One region of the Acidovorax sp. ACV01 genome, then DNA from elsewhere that is predicted to be linked to it. Evidence: predicted binding sites of a transcription regulator. Region 1 holds the regulator's gene; each other region holds the start of a gene.
The links. The regulator FNR, encoded in region 1, switches genes on or off when oxygen is low (the NO sensors DNR and NnrR bind a similar motif). The targets are predictions, from matches to a motif close to TTGATNNNNATCAA.
Positions count from the first base shown of each region.

Region 2: the regulator FNR is predicted to act here: its motif matches at 3,478-3,491, upstream of cobA (uroporphyrinogen-III C-methyltransferase).
Region 3: the regulator FNR is predicted to act here: its motif matches at 4,704-4,717, upstream of clpB (ATP-dependent chaperone ClpB).

Region 1 is NZ_JACUZT010000006.1:180,550-187,310, reverse strand. It holds gene ccoG (cytochrome c oxidase accessory protein CcoG) at 1-660, shown strand, start outside; gene IB243_RS18185 (FixH family protein) at 732-1,013, shown strand; gene IB243_RS18180 (hypothetical protein) at 1,066-1,359, shown strand; gene fnr (fumarate/nitrate reduction transcriptional regulator Fnr) at 1,420-2,142, opposite strand; gene hemN (oxygen-independent coproporphyrinogen III oxidase) at 2,329-3,711, shown strand; gene IB243_RS18165 (sulfite exporter TauE/SafE family protein) at 3,717-4,475, shown strand; gene IB243_RS18160 (HD-GYP domain-containing protein) at 4,691-5,989, shown strand; gene IB243_RS18155 (bifunctional diguanylate cyclase/phosphodiesterase) at 5,986-6,761, shown strand, end outside.
Region 2 is NZ_JACUZT010000001.1:228,733-235,493, forward strand. It holds gene IB243_RS01115 (cytochrome D1 domain-containing protein) at 1-782, opposite strand, end outside; gene IB243_RS01120 (cytochrome c) at 779-1,129, opposite strand; gene IB243_RS01125 (c-type cytochrome) at 1,140-1,463, opposite strand; gene IB243_RS01130 (cytochrome D1 domain-containing protein) at 1,624-3,348, opposite strand; gene cobA (uroporphyrinogen-III C-methyltransferase) at 3,554-4,387, shown strand; gene IB243_RS01140 (cation-translocating P-type ATPase) at 4,440-6,761, opposite strand, start outside.
Region 3 is NZ_JACUZT010000002.1:654,154-660,914, reverse strand. It holds gene IB243_RS07565 (hybrid sensor histidine kinase/response regulator) at 1-47, shown strand, start outside; gene IB243_RS07560 (coniferyl aldehyde dehydrogenase) at 19-1,458, opposite strand; gene IB243_RS07555 (hypothetical protein) at 1,591-1,947, opposite strand; gene clpB (ATP-dependent chaperone ClpB) at 2,023-4,629, opposite strand; gene IB243_RS07545 (collagen-like protein) at 4,875-5,207, opposite strand; gene IB243_RS07540 (IPTL-CTERM sorting domain-containing protein) at 5,612-5,965, opposite strand; gene IB243_RS07535 (response regulator transcription factor) at 6,496-6,761, shown strand, end outside.

The sequences.
Region 1 (6,761 bases):
AACAAGAACATCGATCAGAAGGCCAAAGGTCTGGGCGACTGTATTGACTGCACGCTGTGCGTGCAGGTATGTCCCGTGGGCATCGACATCCGCAAGGGGCTGCAGTATGAGTGCATTGGTTGCGGGTTGTGCGTGGATGCTTGCAACACGGTCATGGACAAGATGCACTACCCAAAGGGGCTTATCCGGTTTTCCACACAGAACGGCGTGGCGCAGCGGTGGAGCCAATCGCAGATCCTGCGCCGGGTGCTGCGGCCGCGTGTGCTGATCTACAGCGCAGTGCTGGTAGCCCTGTGCGTGGGCATGATGGCGAGCCTTGTCACGCGCACGCCGCTCATGGTCGATGTTGTGCGTGACCGCGCTGCGCTCTCTCGCATCGTCGCCGGTGGCAAGCTGGAGAACATCTACCGCCTGCAGATCATGAATGCAACCGAAGGACCCCAACGCTATCGCATCGGTGCGCGTGGCCTTGAAGGGCTGGAAGTGGCGTCCGATGCTGAGGTGGAAATCGGAGCGGCAGAGTCCCGGTGGGTGGCTGTCCGACTGCAGATACCGTATGGTTCGGCGCCTCCGGGATCGCACGCTGTGCAGTTCGACGTGCAGGCACTCGGCGGGGCCGCCCATGTGACTGAGAAATCCGTGTTTCTGGTGCCGCGGTAACGCGCGTGCACACTGGTGCAAGGTCTTCGCGGGCCTTGCTTTGACGAAAAATATTTTTGAGGAGTCATCACATGCCATCCAGTTCCACCCTCGGCACTGCCCCTTCCGCTACGGCGCCATGGTGGAAGTTCGGCCATGTCTGGCTGATCATCGCTGGTCCTGTGATCGTGATCATTGCGGGTTTTGTCACCCTCTGGCTGGCGATTTCGCGCCCCGACCCCGTGATCGCCGAGGACTATTACCGCCAGGGCATCGAGATCAACAAGACGCTGGAGACTCCACACAAGAGCCTGGCTCCCGCGATGAAAGGCCGCAACCATGCGGCCACTCCGGTCCAGGACCAGCCGCGCTGAACACCCCCTGGCCATGCGGTTTGTCTGCGCGGCCTTACCAGGAGAAAAATCAATGTGGACGCAACGCCTGATGTGGATTGCATGGCCGGCCTTCTTGATGGCAGGCGTCATGGAGGTGCTGGTTTTTGCGATGGTGGATCCGCAGGACTTGCACTGGTTTGGGCAGCCGTTGGCGTTGTCGCGTCAGGGCGTCTACACGCTTGCTTTTTTCGCGTTCTGGATGATCACCATGGCGTCCAGCGCATTGACGACATTGTTGGCGATGTCGCCCTTTGAACTCAACCGCTGCCCGGTCCCCGAGGGGGATCGCCCCGATGACTGTCGAAAGACTTCATCTTGCCCTTGATGGGCTGCGGTAGCTGGCCGGTAGATACGGAGAGAGGCCGCCGCCAACGCATTGCCTTGGTCAGTGGCAGGCCTGCTGGTTGTTCACGATGCGCTTGAGTGCATCGGTTTCCAGGATGCGCACATGGCGCTGCTTGACCTCGACAATACCTTCTTCCACAAACTTGGAAAATGTGCGGCTCACGGTTTCGAGCTTGAGCCCCAGGTAGCTGCCAATTTCCTCACGCGTCATGCGCAGTACGAGTTCGGACTGTGAAAACCCACGGGCATGCAAACGTTGCACAAGGTTCAGCAGAAACGCTGCCAGGCGTTCCTCGGCGCGCATGCTGCCCAAGAGCAGCATCACCCCATGCTCACGCACGATCTCGCGGCTCATGATCTTGTGCACATGGTGTTGCAGCGCGGTGACCTCGCGGGACAGTTCTTCGATGCGGTCAAAGGGCATGACGCAGACTTCTGCGTCTTCCAGGGCCACTGCGTCGCAGGTATGGTGATCGTTCACGATGCCATCCAGGCCGATAATCTCGCCCGCCATCTGGAAACCAGTGACCTGGTCGCGCCCATCTTCGGTGGCTACACAGGTCTTGAAGAAGCCGGTGCGGATGGCATAGAGCGATGTGAAGGCTTCGCCGTTGCGAAACAGCGTTCCGCCCCGTTTGATCTTGCGGCGGACGGCAACGACTTCGTCAATGCGTTGCAGTTGGTCTTCGCTCAGGCCAACCGGCATGCACAGCTCGCGCAGGTTGCAGTTAGAGCAGGCGACTTTGATGGTGAGCGGGTTCATAGGCACAGATGCTGGGTTAGGTTTGAGCATATCGCCTCATCTGCCTGTAAGACAGGCTTGTGGGTACGGATGGGCGAATGACATGCATCAAATTGTCGCTGTTCGGCCCCGTGCATCACTTGATTCAGGTCAAGGACATGGGGGACAGCTTACGGCACAGTCAAAGTGTACGCAAGGAATTTGCCCATGACTGCTGTTTCGCCTGATCTTCTGCGCCGTTTCGACGTGCCAGGGCCCCGCTATACCTCTTATCCAACCGCCGACCGTTTCGTCGAGGCGTTTGGGCAGGACGACTATGCGCTTGCACTAGAGCAGCGCAGGCTGGGCTCCATGACGAAGGCGTTGCCGTTGTCGCTGTATGTGCACATCCCCTTTTGCGAGTCGCTGTGTTATTACTGTGCATGCAACAAGATCATCACCAAACACCATGATCGGGCAGATACCTATCTGCGGTACCTGAGTCGCGAAATCGATCTGCACACAGCGCACTGCGGCACGGGGCAGGTGGTGAGCCAGCTGCACCTGGGTGGTGGTACGCCTACTTTTTTGTCCGACGACGGCTTGCGTGAACTCATGGTCATGCTCAAGCGCAGCTTCTCGCTCGCGCCGGGCGGAGAGTATTCGATTGAAGTAGATCCGCGCACCGTCAATGCCGACCGCCTTGCCGTGCTCGCGGAACTGGGATTCAACCGACTGAGTTTTGGAGTGCAGGATTTTGATCCTGAGGTTCAAAAGGCTGTTCATCGCATACAGCCTGCCGAGCAGGTGTTTTCGCTGGTGGAGTCCGCACGTTCGCTGGGTTTTGAATCCATCAATGTGGACTTGATCTACGGCCTGCCGCGCCAGACGCCCGAGTCGTTTGATCGCACGCTGGCCCAGGTTGTGCAGCTGCGGCCTGACCGCATCGCCCTGTATGCCTATGCCCACCTGCCGGAGCGCTTCAAGCCCCAGCGCCGCATTGTTTCTGCCGAGTTGCCCGCGGGGGCGGGCAAGGTGTCGATGCTGTCCCGTTCGCTGGCTGCCTTCATGGACGCTGGGTACGTGTATGTGGGCATGGACCACTTTGCGTTGCCGGCCGACGCATTGGCGGTTGCCAAGCGCCAGGGCCGTCTGCACCGCAACTTCCAGGGCTACAGCACACAGCCCGATTGCGATCTGATTGGCCTGGGCGTGTCGGCGATTGGCCGGGTGGGGGCGACCTACAGCCAGAACGCCAAAACTCTGGACGAGTACTACGATTTTCTGGACCAGGGGCGCTTGCCCGTGGTGCGTGGGCTCGCCCTGACCCGCGATGACCTGGTACGCCGCGCCGTCATCATGGCGTTGATGTGCCAGGGTGAGTTGTTGTTTGAGCCCATGGAGCAGGCCTGGTTGATCGACTTTCGGGCTTATTTCTCTGCCGAGCTGGAGCAACTGGAAACCATGGCTGAGCAGGGGCTCGTCGTGGTGAGACCCGACGGGGTCGAGGTGACGGCCATGGGCTGGTTCTTCGTGCGCGGCATCGCCATGGTTTTTGACCGTTACCTGCAGGCAGATCGCAACCGAGCCCGTTTTTCGCGCATCATCTGACTCTCATGATTGCAACGGTTGCCTCGACCGCCTTGCTGATGGGACTGGTTGGCGGGTCCCATTGCTTAGCCATGTGCTCCGCGCCCTGCGCAGCGTTGGTGGGGCAGGGAGAGTCGCGGAGTTTGCCCAAGACGGGTGGGGATTTGGAGGCACAGGCTTCCTCGCAGACGGTCCAAACTGTGCAATGGATGCCTCGGGGTGGTGTCATTCGGCGCACGGCTGCTTTCCATGTCGGTCGGCTGGCTGGGTATGCCGTGGCGGGCGGTTTGGCCGCGCTCGCCATGGATAGTCTGGCATGGTTGACCCAACAGACGGCGGCGCTGCGCCCGGCGTGGACCCTGGTCCATGTCGCGGTGATGGCCTGGGGGTTGATGATGATGGTCCAGGCCCGCCAGCCCCAATGGGTGGAGCAGGCGGGTCGCACTGTGTGGTCACATGTCAAGCCGCTTGTCAGCGCCCCTGGCGGGGTTCTCGCTGCAGGGGGACTCTGGGCGCTAATGCCCTGTGGATTGCTTTATTCGGCCCTGTTGGTAGCCGCCCTGAGCGGCGGACCCTTGGAAGGGGCGTTGACCATGGCGTTGTTTGGCCTGGGCAGCGGTGTGTGGCTGGTGGGCGGGTCGTGGGCATGGGCACGGCTGAAAACACGGATCAATACAGCGCGTGCGGACTGGGGGACCCGTATCGCGGGGGGCTTGCTCTGCGCAGTCGCCAGCTGGGCACTGTGGATGGACTTGGTCTACAAGCCATCGCTGTGGTGCCGTTAGCTTGTTTCCAACCGGAAGTTGCATAGCAAAGGGGTTGACGAGTTCCTTTAAACCCATGTCTATACAAGGGTGATCTGGGGTGGGCTTCGCGGACGCATCCAAGTGTTGCCGCGCCGCTGCGGTGCAGGCGCAGTCCTTCGACAAGGCCCCCGAACTGGCGATAATCTGTGTAACCATTGGTGGCATTGAAGTCGCCATGTTTCACACGCCCCGAAGTGAACTCTTCCATCCTCATCGACATCAGCCAACTGCGTGTCGGCATGTACATCCAGCTCGACTTGGGCTGGATGCATCATCCGTTCCCGGTGAGCAGTTTTCGCGTGGCGTCGGCGGAACAGATTGCCACCCTGCGTGAACTGGGGCTCACCGAGGTACGTTATCTTCCCAAGAAGAGTGATCCAGAACTGAGGGAACTTGTCCCCGCCGCCTGGAGCGTCCCGGAAATGAAGGCACCGTCCTTGAACGGACTGGATGCGGCAGGCTCCGCCGCGACCGTGGACCCGGAGGCGCTGCGCAGGCGTGAACTGTTGGAAGCCCAGAACCGGACTCTGGCAGTCTGTGACCAGCGATTTGGAGAGGCCACCCGCCAATACCAGGCGCTGGAGCGTGTGGTCTCCGAACACCCCGACCAGGCGCGTGCCAAAGGCGATACGCTCGTGTCCGGATGTGTGGCCGAGCTCCTCGAAAACGGGGATTCCGTCATCCGGCTGTTGTCAGAAGGTGTCGGCGAGCGCAATGCCCTGCATCCGATCAACGTGATGGTGATCTCTCTGTTGCTGGGCCGCGCACTGGGTATGAAAAGTGCCGAGCTGCACGACCTTGGCATCGCGGCGTTGATTCATGACCTGGGCAAGCTCAAGCTGCCACCGAATCTCAGGCAACCTACGCCCTCGATGATTCCGATGGAGCGCACGCGCTACGAGACCCATGTGGGTGAGTCTGTGGCACTGGCCACGCGCATGGGCTTGCCCGAAGCCGTGCTTACCGCCGTTGCCAGGCACCATGAGATGGCCGATGGCAGCGGGTTTCCATTGCGGCTGTCAGGGCCCGACTTGGGGCGTGCGAGCCAGGTGCTTGCGTTGGTCAATCGGTATGACCGCATGTGCAACCCTGCCAACGGAGTGGATGCGCTCACGCCCCACGAGGCGCTGTCAGTCATCTTTGCGCAGCTCAAGGCGCGGTTTGATTCTGTGGTCCTGGGTGCATTCATTCGCATGATGGGGGTGTACCCACCGGGCTCCATCGTCCAGCTGGTCAACGACCGTTATGCGATCGTGGCTTCAGTCAATTCTTCGCGCCCCCTGCGGCCCAAGGTCATTGTTCATGACTCCCGGGTCCCCAAGGATGAGGCGCCCATATTGGATCTGGAAACCGTGCCAGAGCTGGGCATCCGGCGCAGTCTCAAGCCCGCGCAATTGCCACGCGATGCCCTGGACTACCTTTCCCCCCGTCAGCGTATCTGCTACTTTTTCGAGCGCGCAGTCAGCCCCGGCCCCGAAGAGGCTGGTTCGTGACCGTTGTGCAGTCCCACGGCTGGCTCGACGGTTTGCAGGAAGCTGTCTGGTTGGTCGATGAGGCCAGCCTGCTCATCCTTCATGCGAATGCCGCAGCGCAGCGGCTGGTGGGTTTGCCTGCGGCCTCTATGGTTGGCACGCCGGTGCTGCGTCTGGCTTCCACACCACAGGATGTTGCGTTCTGGGGGGAGTCAGCGCAGGTGGTTGCAGACGGCATCCATTCCCACACCAGCCTTTTGCGCGCAGATGGAGCCCTGGTGCCGGTTGACCGGCGGGTGACACGCGTTCCGGGAGAAGGGGCTTCGGGCACCGTTTTCATGCTGACGATGCTGGACCGGAGTGTCCAGGATGCCACCGAGCGCGAGCTGGAAACCCTGTTGTCTGAACTGCGCGCGACGCTGGATTCCGCAGCCGATGGCATGCTCGTCTGCAGCCTTGATGGCCGGGTGCGGGCCTTCAACCAGCGGCTTGCGCAGTTGTGGAATATTCCCCGTGATTTGCTGGTGCAGCGCAACGATGCGGCGGTGTATGCGCACATGGCGGCCCAAGTGGAAGACGCGCGTGCCTACTCGGAGCGCCTGGCGGCCATTGCACGTGAGCCGATGCAGGACAGTACAGACATTCTGGTGTTGAAGAGTGGCCTGGTGCTGGAGTTGCGGACCGTGCCCCAGTTTGGCCAGGGGCTGCCCGTGGGGCGCGTGTATTCCTACCGGGACATTACTCGCCAGACGGAGATACAGGTCAGCCTCAGGCTCGCAGCAAGGGTGTTTGA
Region 2 (6,761 bases), on a different contig from region 1:
CAGCCGCGCAGGTGGGGCATCTTGAACACGGGCAGAGGCTGCTGGCCGCGGCCATAGCCGCCCAGGATGCGCCGGGCGACGGGCTGATCGGCCCAGGTGTCCACCAGGGCCAGGCCGTCTTCGCCAAACAGGCCTGCAATGTAGTGGCGGCCGTTGGGCGTGACCAGCGCGTCATACGGCTGGCGGCCAATGCCGTCGATGCGCGTCATGCGCGGCCGCGCGGCGTCGGTGCAGTCGGCAATGCAGATCGCGTCGGCGTCGAACAGGCTGTAGATGAAGCGCTGGCCGGGCAGGTCGGCCAGGCCCACCACGCGCGAGCGCTGGCCGTTGGCAGTGAGCGCGGGGATGTCCGCCCGCAATGCCAGCGTCTCGGCGTCGAACACCTTCACGCCGCCGGGCGTGTAGTTCTGCGCGGCCACCAGCGTGCCGTCGGCGCTGATGGCGCCGCCGATGGAGTTGCCGGCCTGCTGCTCGCGCGCGGTGATGCGCCGGGTCAGCAGGTCGATGCGCGAGAGTGCGCCGTCGCGGCCAAACACATAGGCGTGGCGGCCATCGCGCGAGAACACGAGCGAGGCATGGGAAAGGTCCCCCAGACCGGTGATGCGGGCCAGGACGGAGCGGTGTGTGGTGTTCACCAGCAACACCGAGCCGGTGGCGCGCTCGATGACCAGGCCCAGGTCGCCGGTGCCCATGAGCGGGGGCGCGGGCTGTTGCAGCGTTGCGCAGCCGCTGGTCAGCAGTGGGAGGGCCGCCAGGCCCAGGAGGAGGGGGCGTCGTTTCATGGCTGGGGGCGCGGGGGCCAAGGAGGGAAGCCACTCACCAATTGCTCGGCGATCCACAGGGCTTCGGCTTCGGTGACAAAAGCACGCCAGGGCGGCATGGGGGTGCCCGGGCGGCCGTGAAAAATGGTGGCAGCCATGGACGGGACAGGCTTTTCCGCCAGGGCCGCGGTGGTGAGCGGCGGGCCTAGCCCACCGGTAAGGTGCATGCCGTGGCACGAGCCGCAGTCCTGCCGCACCATGCGCACTAGCTCGCGCTGGCGCTCTGGTGGTGTGCCAGTGGCCTGTGCCATGGCCCCGGCACAGGCCAGGACGCACAGCGTGGTCAGGGCGGCGGCGCGCAGTGGCATGGCGTGGCGCTCAGGTCCCGAGAATCAACTCGACGGCCGCCTTGAGGTCGGCATCGCCGATCTTGTCCGGCCCGTTGGGCGACATCGGAATCGGCCCGAACACGCCGGAGCCGCCCTTGCGCACCTTGTCAACCAGCTGCGCGGTCGCGTCCTTGCCCTTGTACTTGGCCGCAATGTCCTTGAACGACGGCCCGACGAGCTTCTTGTCCTTGGAATGGCAGGCCATGCAGCCGGCCTTGTTCATGGCTTCCTCGGGCGAGGCTGCGCTGGCCGCACCGGCGCAAAGTGCCAGGGCTGCAGCAATGGCCAGAGGCCCGGTCAGATGGTGTCTCATCGTTTGCTCCTGTTATGGGGATGAATTGCCTCGGCGCTTGGCATCGCCCCCGGCATGCGCATCCGCGCGGCCTGGGGCCCGCAGTCGCCGGGGAACTGGCTTCGCCAGGCCCCTGGCGGCGTCCCCCTGGGGGGAAGGCGCCGCAGGCGACTCAGGGGGGTCAATAAATGTCGTGCTGGGTGTTGTAGACGTTGAAGTGGCCCGTGGGCGTGATCAGGCGCGGGTCCTTGATCACGGCCTTGAGCTTGAGCGTCTTGTCGTCCACGATCACGAGCGCGCTTTCCTTGTTCTTGGCGCTCCACACCGCAAACCACACCTCATTGCCGGCCTTGTTGAACTCGGGCTGCACAACACGTTTGGCGCCGTCATCCTTCAGGTCCGCCCACTCCGCGATCGGCAAGGTCACAAAGCCCTTGTCGAGGTTCTTGATGTCGTAGACCACGATGGACTGCGAGATCTTGGGATCAGGGTTCAGTGGTGCGTCCGAGTACAGGTGCGTGCTCTTGGGGTGGCTCTTGATGAACAGCGCGCCGCCGCCCGGGCCGGTGAGCTTGGCCACTTCCTTGAAGGCGTATTGCTTGTGCTTTTTGGGGTCTGTGCCGATGAGCGAGATCGTTTCGTCGCCCAGATGGCCGGTGGCCCAGACTGGGCCGAACTTCGGATGCAGCAGGTTGGCGCCTCGGCCGGGGTGGGGAATCTTGCCCACGTCCGTGATGGCGGCCAGCTTGCCTTCCTTGGCATCGATGGCCGCGATCTTGTTGCTGTTGTTGGCCGCCACCATGAAGTAGCGTTTGCTTGAATCCCAGCCGCCATCGTGCAGGAAGGGCGCGGAGCCGATCTCGGTGACCTTGAGCGCGTCGATGTTGGAATAGTCCACCATCAGCGTCTTGCCGGTCTCCTTCACGTTGACCACGAACTCGGGCTTGAAGTGCGAGGCCACGATGGAGGCGACGCGTGGCTCAGGGTGGTATTCCTGCGTGCCCACCACCATGCCCCGGGTGCTCACGATCTTCTTGGGCTCCAGCGTGTCGCCGTCCATGATGGTGAACTGCGGCGGCCAGTAGCTGCCCGCGATGGCCAGCTTGTCCTCATAGCCCTTGAACTTGGAGGTATCCACCGAGCGGGCTTCCAGGCCCACGCGCACTTCGGCGACGTTGTCGGGCTTTTCCATCCATAGGTCGATCATGTTGATCTTGCCATCGCGGCCGATCACGAACAGGTAGCGGCCCGAGGCCGACGTGCGCGAGATGTGAACGGCGTAGCCGGTCTTGACGATGTTGATGATCTGCTTGGTGTCGCCGTCGATCAGCGCCACTTCGCCGGTGTCGCGCAGCGTGGTCGAGAAGATGTTCTCGATGTTGTAGTTGTTGAGCTTTTTCTTCGGCCGGTCCTTGGGTTCGACGATGACCCTCCAGGTCTTTTTCATGTCGGCCATGCCGAACTCGGGTGGGGTTGGCGGCTCGTGCTGAATGTAGCGGGCCATCAGGTCCACTTCCTTCTCGTTCATCTCGCCGGAAGTCAGCCAGTTGGGCATGCCCGCTGGCGAGCCATACGAGATGAACACCTTGAGGTAGTCCGTGCCCTTGGCCGTGGTGAGGTCCGGGGTCAGTGGCTTGCCGGTGGCTCCCTTGCGCAGCACGCCGTGGCAGCCCGCGCAGCGCTCAAAGTAGGTCTGGCGGGCCTTCTCGAACTCTGCGGCCGTCATCGGCGGCGCCTTGGGGTTGGTGCTCTGGTGCATGGGCTCGTTCACCAGGGGGGAGCCGCCAGCCTGGTAATTCATTTCGGGTTGCGAGACTCCCTTGCCTGCCTGTGCCATCGCCGTGGCCGCAGCCATAGCGAGGGCTGCCAGGGCCAGGTGCTGGACGGTCTTGATTGCTTTCATCATCGGTCCTCTGCGTCATGGGCAGCGAATGGTTGGCGGGGGATGCGGCTGCTGCGCCCTCCGACCCGCACCACGGCTGCCCTACGTTGCTTGCGGGTGAGGCAATGGTCCTGCGGTCAGCGTGCGCTGTCCTTGAACTGGTTCAAGGACGCGGCATCCGGCCTGTTCCACCATGGCCGCACCCACAAAACACCAGCGAGCCGTACACATGAGCTTCATGGATGACCCCCAATGGCTGAAGAAACCCGCACGCGGCGGGGCAGAGAACAACAACCCAGTGCCTACGGGCCATGTGACGCTGGTGGGTGCGGGCCCGGGCGACCCCGACCTGCTCACGGTGAAGGCCGCACGCGTGCTGCGCGCGGCGAGCCTGGTGCTGTACGACCACCTGGTGGGTGAGGACGTGCTCGCCCTGGTGCCCGCTGGCGCGGAGTGCATCTACGTGGGCAAAGAGTCGTCGCGCCACGCGCTGCCGCAGGAGGACATCATCGAACTGATGTGCCGCCTGGCGCGCAGCGGCCGGGCCCTGGTGCGCCTCAAGGGTGGCGACTGCTACATCTTTGGCCGCGGTGGCGAAGAAGCGCTGGGCCTGGCCCGCGCGGGCATTTCCTTCGATGTGGTGCCGGGCATTACGGCCGCGCAGGCCGCGGGAGCTTGCGCAGGCATCCCGCTCACGCACCGTGACCATGCGGGTACCCTGGTGCTGGCCACCGGGCACCTGCGCGGCGACAACGACACAGCGCTGGACTGGCCCCTGCTGGCGCGCCCACGTCAGACCGTGGTGTTCTATATGGGGGTGGCCACGCTGCCCACCATCTGCACGCAACTCGCCGCGCACGGATTGCCGCCGACCACGCCCGCAGCCATCGTCGAGCGTGCGTCCCTGCCGGATCAACGCTGCCTCACCGGCACCCTTGCTTCGTTGCAAAGCCTTGCGGCCAGCCAGGGCGTAAAGGCACCTGCACTGATCATCGTGGGCGAGGTGGTAGCGCTGCAGCCTGCGCTGGTTCAGGGCCTGGCGCAGGCTTCAGCGCATCATTGAGCCAAGGCGCCGTGGTGAAAGAGCATCGGTGCAAGGCCTACTGAACAGGTTCTCAGGCGTCCAGCGCGGCGTCAGAGGCCGCTGACTGCGGGCGCTGGCGTCGCCAGGCCTTTTCAATCTCCACGACCACCAGCACCACCAGCGCGGCGCCAATGCACAGCGCCAACTCGCCCAGGCTCAGAGGCTCGGTGCGGAAGATGGGGTTGAGCCAGGGCACATAGATAGTCGCCATCTGCAGCGCGAAGGTGAGCAGCACGGCACCCAGCAGCGGGCGGTTGCTGAGCAGGCCCAGGCGCCAGATGGGTTCGGATTCGGAGCGGATGGCGATGACATGCGCCATCTGCGCCAGCGTGAGCACTGTAAATACCATGGTCTGCCAATGCGCGTGGCCGGTGTGCAGTGCCCAGGCCTGCACCGCCAGGCACAGCCCGCCAATGAGCAGGCCCACGCCCAATATGTGCTGCCACATGCCGTGGGAAAACAGGCTCTCGCGCGGCGCGCGGGGCGGGCGCTGCATGATGCCGCGCTCGGCCGGTTCGGCCGCCAGCGCCAGGCCCGGCAGGCCATCGGTCACCAGGTTGACCCACAGGATGTGGATGGGCAGCAGCGGAATGGGCAGGAGCAGCAACGGCGCGAGGAAGATGGTCCAGATCTCGCCCGAGTTGCCCGTCATCGCGTAGCGCACGAACTTGCGGATGTTGTCGTAGATGCGGCGGCCTTCGCGCACGGCGGCGACGATGGTGGCGAAGTTGTCGTCCAGCAGCACCAGGCTCGATGCCTCGCGCGCCACGTCGGTGCCGCCCTGGCCCATGGCCACGCCGATGTCGGCGCGCTTGAGCGCCGGGGCATCGTTCACGCCATCGCCCGTCATGGCCACGAAGTGGCCCTGGGCCTGCAGCGCTTCGACGATGCGGATCTTCTGCGCCGGGTCCACGCGGGCGTAGACCTGCACCTGCTCCACGCGGGCGCGCAGGGCGGCATCGTCCAGCGTGGCCAGGTCCGCGCCGGTGAGCACAGGGGCATCCGCACTGCGCACAATGCCCAGGCGGTGCGCGATGGCGCGCGCGGTGGCGGGGTGGTCGCCCGTGATCATCACCGGGGTGATGCCCGCGCTGATGCAGTCGCGCACTGCGGCCTGGGCCTCGGCGCGGGGTGGGTCGATGAGGGCGATCAGGCCCAGCAGCTCCAGCTGGTTTTCTACCGCGTCGATGTCGTTGGTGTCCGGCAGGCGGGCGTGGCTGCGGCGGGCGAGGGCCAGCACCCGCAGGCCCTGGGCGGCGAGTTGCTGGGCAGTGGCGAGGACCTTGGCGGTGTCGAGTGCGGCAGTGCCATCGGGCGTCCAGTGGGCGGTGCAGCGGGGCAAGAGCGATTCCGGCGCGCCCTTGGTATAGGCCACAAAGCCATCGGCAGCGCGGTGGAAAGTCGTCATGCGCTTGCGGTCGGAGTCAAACGGCTGCTCCTGCACGCGCGGCCAGGTGGTGTCGAGCTGGGCCTTGTCCAGCCCGCCTGCGTGGGCGGCCAGCACCAACGCGGTTTCGGTGGGGTCGCCCTGCCAGTGGGTGGCGGACTGGCCCTCTTCGTTCTGTGCCTGGAGCGTGGCGTCGTTGCACAGCGCGGCGGCGCGCAGGGCCTCAGCGTGCGTCGGGTCGGGCAGGGGGTCGCCGGGCACCCAGCGCACACCGTGGGCCAGCAGCAGCTCGGCATGCATGCGGTTTTGGGTCAGGGTGCCGGTCTTGTCCGAGCAGATGGTGGTGACCGAGCCCAGGGTTTCGACCGATGGCAGGCGTCGCACCAGCGCATGCACCGCCACCATGCGGCGCGCGCCCAGGGCCAGCAGCACGGTGACCACGGCGGGCAGGGCCTCGGGGATGGCGGCCACGGCCAGGCTGATGGCGGTGAGGGCCATGAGCAGCGGCGCCTCGCCGCGCAGCACACCCACCCCAAAGATCACGAGGCAGATGCCCAGCACCGCCAGCGCCAGCCGCTTGCCAAAGGCTGCCAGGCGCAGTTGCAGCGGCGTGCTGCGGTCGCCGGTGTCGAGCAGCGTGGCCACCTTGCCCAGCTCGGTGTGCATGCCGGTGGCCACCACCAGGCCCCGCGCCCGGCCATGGGTGGCGGTAGTGCCCTTGAAGGCCATGTTGGTGCGGTCGCCCAGTGCGCCCACGTCCTCGGCGGCCAGGGCCTCCGTCTGCTTGGCCACCGTGACGGATTCGCCCGTGAGGGCCGATTCATCCACCTGCAATTGCGCAATCTCGATGAGCCGCAGGTCGGCCGGGATCTGGTTGCCGGCCTCCAGCAGCACGATGTCGCCGGGCACCAGTGCGGTGGCAGGCACCACCTGCACGGCTCCGCTGCGCAGCACGGTGGCATGAGC
Region 3 (6,761 bases), on a different contig from region 1:
AAGACGACGAACGGACAGCTACAGCCAGCGCCGCAGCAACCCCGTGACCTGGTCGAACTTCGCGCCGTACGGCGGGTAGAACAGCGATCCCATGGCCCAGCGCGACTGCACCAGCACCGACTTCTGGTGGCAAAAGCGCAGAAAGCCCTGTTCACCGTGATAAGCACCCCAGCCGCTGTCACCCACGCCGCCAAACGGCAGGTTGTCATGCGCGATGTGCATCAGCGTGTCGTTCACCGTCACGCCGCCGCTCACTGTGCGCCGCAGCACATCGGCCTGCACCGCCTCGCTCTGGCCAAACCAGTACAGCGCCAGCGGGCGTGGCCCGGTGTTGATGTGGGCAATGGCATCGTCGAGCCGCTCGTACGAGATCACCGGCAGGATGGGGCCAAAAATCTCCTCCTGCATGAGCTGCATCTGCGACGTGGCGCCAAACACCAGCGTTGGCGCCATCTGGCGGCTGGCGCCGTCGCCCAGCGTGCCTACGGTGTGGACCACCGGCTTGCCAGCGGTGGGGTCGATGGTCTGCACCTCCGCACCCTGCGTTTGTGCCTGCTGCAGCATGGTGCGCAGGCGCGCATGGTGGCGCGGGGTGATGATGGAGGCGTAGTCGGCATTGCCCTCGATGGTGGGGAACAGGCGCGCCACCGCAGCCCGGTAGGCCTGTGCAAACTCGCCCTCGCGGCCGCGCGGCAGCAGCACATAGTCGGGGGCAATACAGGTTTGCCCCGCGTTGAGCAGCTTGCCGTGCGCAATCTTGAGCGCCGCATCCGCCATGTCACAGTGGCCATCGATGATGCAAGGGGACTTTCCGCCGAGCTCCAGCGTGGTGGGTGTCAGGTTCTGCGCCGCTGCCTGCGCCACCTTGCGGCCCACGGCGGTGGAGCCGGTAAACACCAGATGGTCGAACGGCAACGAGGCAAACAGGGCCGACAAGTTGGCGTCGCCCTGCACCACGCAGAACTCGTCGGGGGCAAAGAACTGCGCCACCAGCAACGCCAGTTGGGCCGAAGTGTGGGGCGTCAGCTCGCTGGGCTTGAGCATCACGCGGTTGCCCGCTGCCAATGCCGTGATGGCGGGCGCCAGGGCCAGTTGCACCGGGTAGTTCCACGGGGCAATCACCCCCACCACGCCCAGCGGCTGGCGTTGGATGAAGGCATGGGCCGGCTGCAGGTAGATCGGCGTATGGACCTTGCGGGGCTTCATCCACTTCGCCAGATGGCGCAGCGTGTGCGACAGCAGGGTGCGCAGCACAAAGAAGTCGGCCACCTCGGTCAGGCGTGGCGAACGCATGCCAAAGTCGGCCTGCACGGCCGCTGCCAGCACGGGGCCATTCTCGTCGAGCATCTTGCGAAGGCGCAGCAGCCGCTCACGGCGCACGAGCAGCGGCACATCCACATGCGCGCGGCTGGCCTGGCGTTGAAGATCGAAATGGGCGTGGATATCGGCTGGTGTCATGGTCGGATCATAGAAGACACCCCGACAGGCGCGTCACGGAAAAAGCAGGCGAGACCGGTACAAGGGCTCACTGCGCAAGCAGCTCCACGCGGGACCGCCAAAGGCGCGGTGCATCGGCCGGCCAGTGCCCCCTCAGCGCACTTCGCGCGCCTCAACGTCCGTGACCTCGGCGGCGCCAGGCAGGATGCCACCCCGGCGCGACGCTGCGGCCTCGTCGCTGGTGTCATCTGCGGCTGGCGCAGGACCACGGCGACCGGACGACCAGCGCTCTGTGGAGCGAAACACGGTGCTGAAGCCCGTGCGGGGATCCATGCGCATGGCCCAGGGGGTCACCGGCTGGCCTGTGAGGCGTGCCCAGCCTGCGCGCAGCGTCCACACCAGCGCCAGCACCATCATGGCGATCAGCAGGCTGGCGAACAGCACCAAGCCCATGGCGATGACCACCACCCGCAGCAACAGGCGCACAACGCCCGCAACAAATTCATTCAAACGACACCTCTCCTTCACATCTTGGGGAAGGGATGGCAGCCCTGACTAGGGCCGCTATCCCTTCCCGGGCCCGCATCACTCCTGCGGTGCCACGCCGAACTGGAACACACCCGGCTCCAGCACCGGGTTCACGGTGACCGGGATCACGCTCTTGGGCGGGAAACGCCCTTCCAGCAACAGCTTGGACAGAGGGTTCTCGATGCGCTGCTGGATCGCCCGCTTGAGCGGCCGCGCACCAAACACCGGGTCGAATCCCACCTTGGCCAATTCTGCCAAGGCCGCGTCCGACACCTGCAATTCCAAATCCATCTTCGCCAGCCGGGTTTGCAGCAACTGCAGCTGGATCTTTGCGATGGAGGCAATGTGCTGCGCATCGAGCGCGTGGAACACCACCGTCTCGTCGATGCGGTTCAGAAACTCGGGCCGGAAGTGGTTCTTGAGCTCGCCCCACACCGCTTCCTTGATGTCCTCCGAGTCCTGCCCCACCATCGCCTGGATCAGGTGCGAGCCGATGTTGCTCGTCATCACGATCACCGTGTTCTTGAAGTCCACGGTGCGGCCCTGGCCGTCCGTCAGGCGGCCATCGTCCAGCACCTGCAGCAGCACGTTGAACACGTCTGGGTGGGCTTTTTCCACCTCGTCGAGCAGCAGCACGCTGTAGGGCTTGCGGCGCACGGCTTCGGTCAGGTAGCCACCCTCCTCGTAGCCCACGTAGCCGGGCGGCGCGCCGATGAGGCGGGCCACAGAGTGCTTTTCCATGAACTCGCTCATGTCGATGCGGATCAGGTGGTCTTCGCTGTCGAACAAAAAGCCCGCCAGCGCCTTGCACAGCTCGGTCTTGCCCACGCCCGTGGGGCCCAGGAACAGGAACGAGCCCGTGGGCCGGTTGGGGTCCGACAAACCCGAGCGCGAGCGGCGGATGGCATTGGCCACCGCAGCAATCGCCTCTTGCTGGCCCACCACGCGCTCGTGCAGCTTGGTCTCCATCTGCAAGAGCTTGTCCTTCTCGCCCTGCATCATCTTGGCCACGGGGATGCCCGTGGCGCGGCTCACCACCTCGGCAATTTCTTCGGCACCCACCTGCGTGCGCAACAGGCGGCGCGTGGCGGGGGCGCCGTCCTTGCCATCCTCTTGCGCCTGCGCTTCTTTTAGCTGGCGTTCCAGGTCAGGCAGCTTGCCGTACTGCAGCTCGGCCACCTTGTTGAAGTCGCCCTTGCGGGTGAACTCCTCGATCTGGAACTTGAGCTTGTCGATGGCTTCGCGCACGTGCGCGCTGCCCTGGGCCTGGGCCTTTTCGGCCTGCCAGATCTCGTCGTAGTCGGCGATCTCCTTTTGCAGCTTGGCGATCTCTTCCTCGATCAGCCCAAAGCGCTTGAGCGACGACTCGTCCTTTTCGCGGCGCACGGCCTCGCGCTCGATCTGCAGCTGGATCAGGCGGCGGTCCAGGCGGTCCATGACCTCGGGCTTGGAGTCCATCTCGATCTTGATCTTGGAGGCGGCCTCGTCGATCAGGTCGATGGCCTTGTCGGGCAGGAAGCGGTCGGTGATGTAGCGGTGGCTCAGCTCGGCAGCGGCCACGATGGCCGGGTCGGTGATGTCCACGCCGTGGTGCACTTCGTACTTTTCTTGCAGGCCACGCAGAATGGCGATGGTCGCCTCCACAGTAGGCTCGCCCACCAGGATCTTCTGGAAACGCCGTTCCAGCGCGGCATCCTTTTCGATGTATTTGCGGTACTCGTCGAGCGTAGTCGCGCCCACGCAGTGCAGCTCGCCACGCGCGAGGGCCGGCTTGAGCATGTTGCCCGCGTCCATGGCGCCCTCGCCCTTGCCCGCACCCACCATGGTGTGCAACTCGTCGATGAAGACGATGGTCTGGCCTTCGTCCTTGGCCAGTTCGCTCAGCACGCTTTTCAGACGCTCCTCAAACTCGCCCCGGTATTTGGCACCGGCCAGCAGGGCCGCCATGTCCAGGCTGAGCACGCGCTTGCCCTTGAGCGATTCGGGCACCTCGCCAGCCACGATGCGCTGGGCCAGGCCTTCGACGATGGCGGTCTTGCCCACGCCGGGCTCGCCGATGAGCACGGGGTTGTTCTTGGTGCGGCGCTGCAGCACCTGGATGGCGCGGCGGATTTCGTCGTCGCGGCCGATCACTGGGTCGAGTTTGCCCAGGCGGGCGCGCTCGGTCAGGTCCATGCAGTATTTGGCCAGGGCGCCGCGCTGGCCCTCGGCCTCTGCGCTGTCCATCTTCTGGCCACCGCGCACGGCTTCGATCGCGGTCTCCAGGCTCTTGCGCGTGAGGCCATTGTCCTTGGCGATCTTGGCGGCTTCGCCCTTGCTGTCGATCACCGCCAGCAGGAACAGCTCGCTGGCGATGAACTGGTCGCCGCGCTTGATGGCCTCTTTCTCGGTGGCCTGCAGCACACGGCCCAGCTCGGGGCCGCCTTGCACCTGGTCATTGCCTTGCACCTGGGGCAGGCGCTTGACGGCAGCCTCGGCTGCCGCCAGCAGGCCGGGCACGTTGGCGCCCGCACGCTGCAGCAGCGCCTTGGGGCCGTCGTCCTGCTTGAGCATGGCCACGAGCATGTGCACGGGCTCGATGTAGGCGTGGTCATTGCCCAGCGCAATGCTCTGGGCATCGCTCAGGGCTTCCTGGAACTTGGTGGTGAATTTGTCGAGACGCATGTGGATGTCCTCCGAATTGCGCTGCACTTGGGGCAAATCTTCCGGAATTTCAAGACGACGCCCCCGCGCGGGCCTTGCGCCAGATCAATCATCGCCAAGGCGCCCTGATGCCCTGGACCGGTTCGTTTCATCACCGCCGATTCAGACCGCCAGCGCAGAGCGTGGCAAGGGCTGCGCATCCGTGGGCCCGCAAAGCAAAAAGCGCAGGCGGAATACCGCCTGCGCTTTTTAGGGTCCACCAGGAATTACTTGGCGGGAACGACGATCACGGTATCGCCCTTCTTGCCATCGGCTCCCGTATCGCCCGTGGCACCGGTAGCGCCGGTGGACCCCTTGGCACCGTCATAACCGGGGGCACCCGAGGAACCGGTGGCACCAGTGGCACCCGTTTCGCCCGCAGGGCCGGGAACGGCCACCGTGGCACCGGTCGAGCCGGTTGCGCCCGTAGCGCCAGCGGGGCCTGCCGGGCCCGGGACCACGACCACGGGGGCCGTGGCGGGAGGGGTAACAACCGTTTTCTCGCAAGCGGCAAGACCAAAGGTGGCGATAAGTGCAGCAAGCAGCAGGGATTTTTTCATGGGGAGCCTTGTAGGAGATGAAGCGCACGTGATGATGAAACTGTGCGGAGAGTTTCTTGCTGGCAGTGACTTTTGGCCTTCAACAGTCACTGCCAGCGGTAGCGCTAATTTATCCAGGCATCCCCTGCTGCCTTGTAGGACGGCCCGACGACTGCTTGTGGTTCCTGGCGATGCGTCATCCCGCAACCCAATGCACCGCCGGAGCCCTGGTGCCGCCGACACCTTCCATCCGGCACTTTCACAAACACTACAAAATTTATAGCTGCTAGCGCTTTATCAATAAGCGCTAGCGGCCAATTTTTCTCGAAATTTCAGTTCAAGCGCCTGCTCGTCGGCCTGTATGGCCATGCGTCGAGCGCCCCGCAACGCCAGCAACCCGGCGCACGCTGGGGTATGCGCGCTGGTCAGGCAGCACGCCGCCGCAGCGCACCCAAGCTCATCCAGCCCAACAACCCCGCCAGCAGCACCAACGCCCATTCACCCAGGGTGGGCACACTACTCGCAGCAGCTGCGGCAATCACCACCACGGAATCCGCTGACGCACCGGAGCCAAACGTCCAGGTGTAAATGCCAGGCGTGACGCCCAGGCTGGTCAAGGTGGCGCCTGCAAAAGTAGCGGTACCCGAAAGGGCGGAACCGGATGTGTAGCCTACCGGCAGCAGGACTCCCCCAGCCACACCTATCACCGCCACGGTGTCGCCCGATGTGCTGACCCCCCCCGTCTGTGCCCCCGGGCCAAAACTCATCGGCCCCGTCATGCCCAAGTAGGAAAATCCTATACCGGCTCCAGAGCACAAGCCTCCGGTACTTGGCAGTATTTGCCCCGGCATGGTGCAGGTGCCAGGACCAAAGGGGGTCAAGGCCGAGGTATTCACATTCCCACTTGCAGTCAGCACCACGTTACCGCCGGCCTCGGTCAGCGTGAACGTCAGCACTGCGAAAGCAGGACTCAGCGCCAAGCAGGACACCACAGCTACCAGGAATTTTTTCAACATATTTACTCATTCAAGAAGGAAAAGAACGGCCACCCATGGTTTGAACGGCCAGACAGGGATGGACTCACGTCGCCTTGGCATCGCTGACGTCGCAGCAATGCGTTTCAGCAAGACAGCACTGAGCACCCTCGAAGGCGTTGACACAAACTTTTTTCTAAAGATGAAAGCGTCAAGACTCGCCGGCAATGCTAAAAATGCGTTCTCCGTCGCCCTATAGTCCAATTGAGCTAGGACACAACACCCGCAGCATCAGTGGGCATGGGCGGGGGTTGGGCAGGGTACAGTCCCCGCCCATGCCACCTACCCGTGTTCTGCTGATTGACGACCACGCCATGTTCCGCACGGGGTTGCATCTGTTGCTGAGGTCTGTGCTCAGCGACCTGGAGGTGCTCAAGGCGGGCTCCATCGACGAGGCCCTGCAACAGGTGGCACCACCCCAGCTCATCCTGTTGGACGTGCGGCTTCAGGGGCTCAATGGGCTCGATGGCATGGCGCTGCTTCAGCGGCGTTGGGCCAAGACCCCCATCGTGGTGCTGACCGCAGACCCCTCACCCGACGC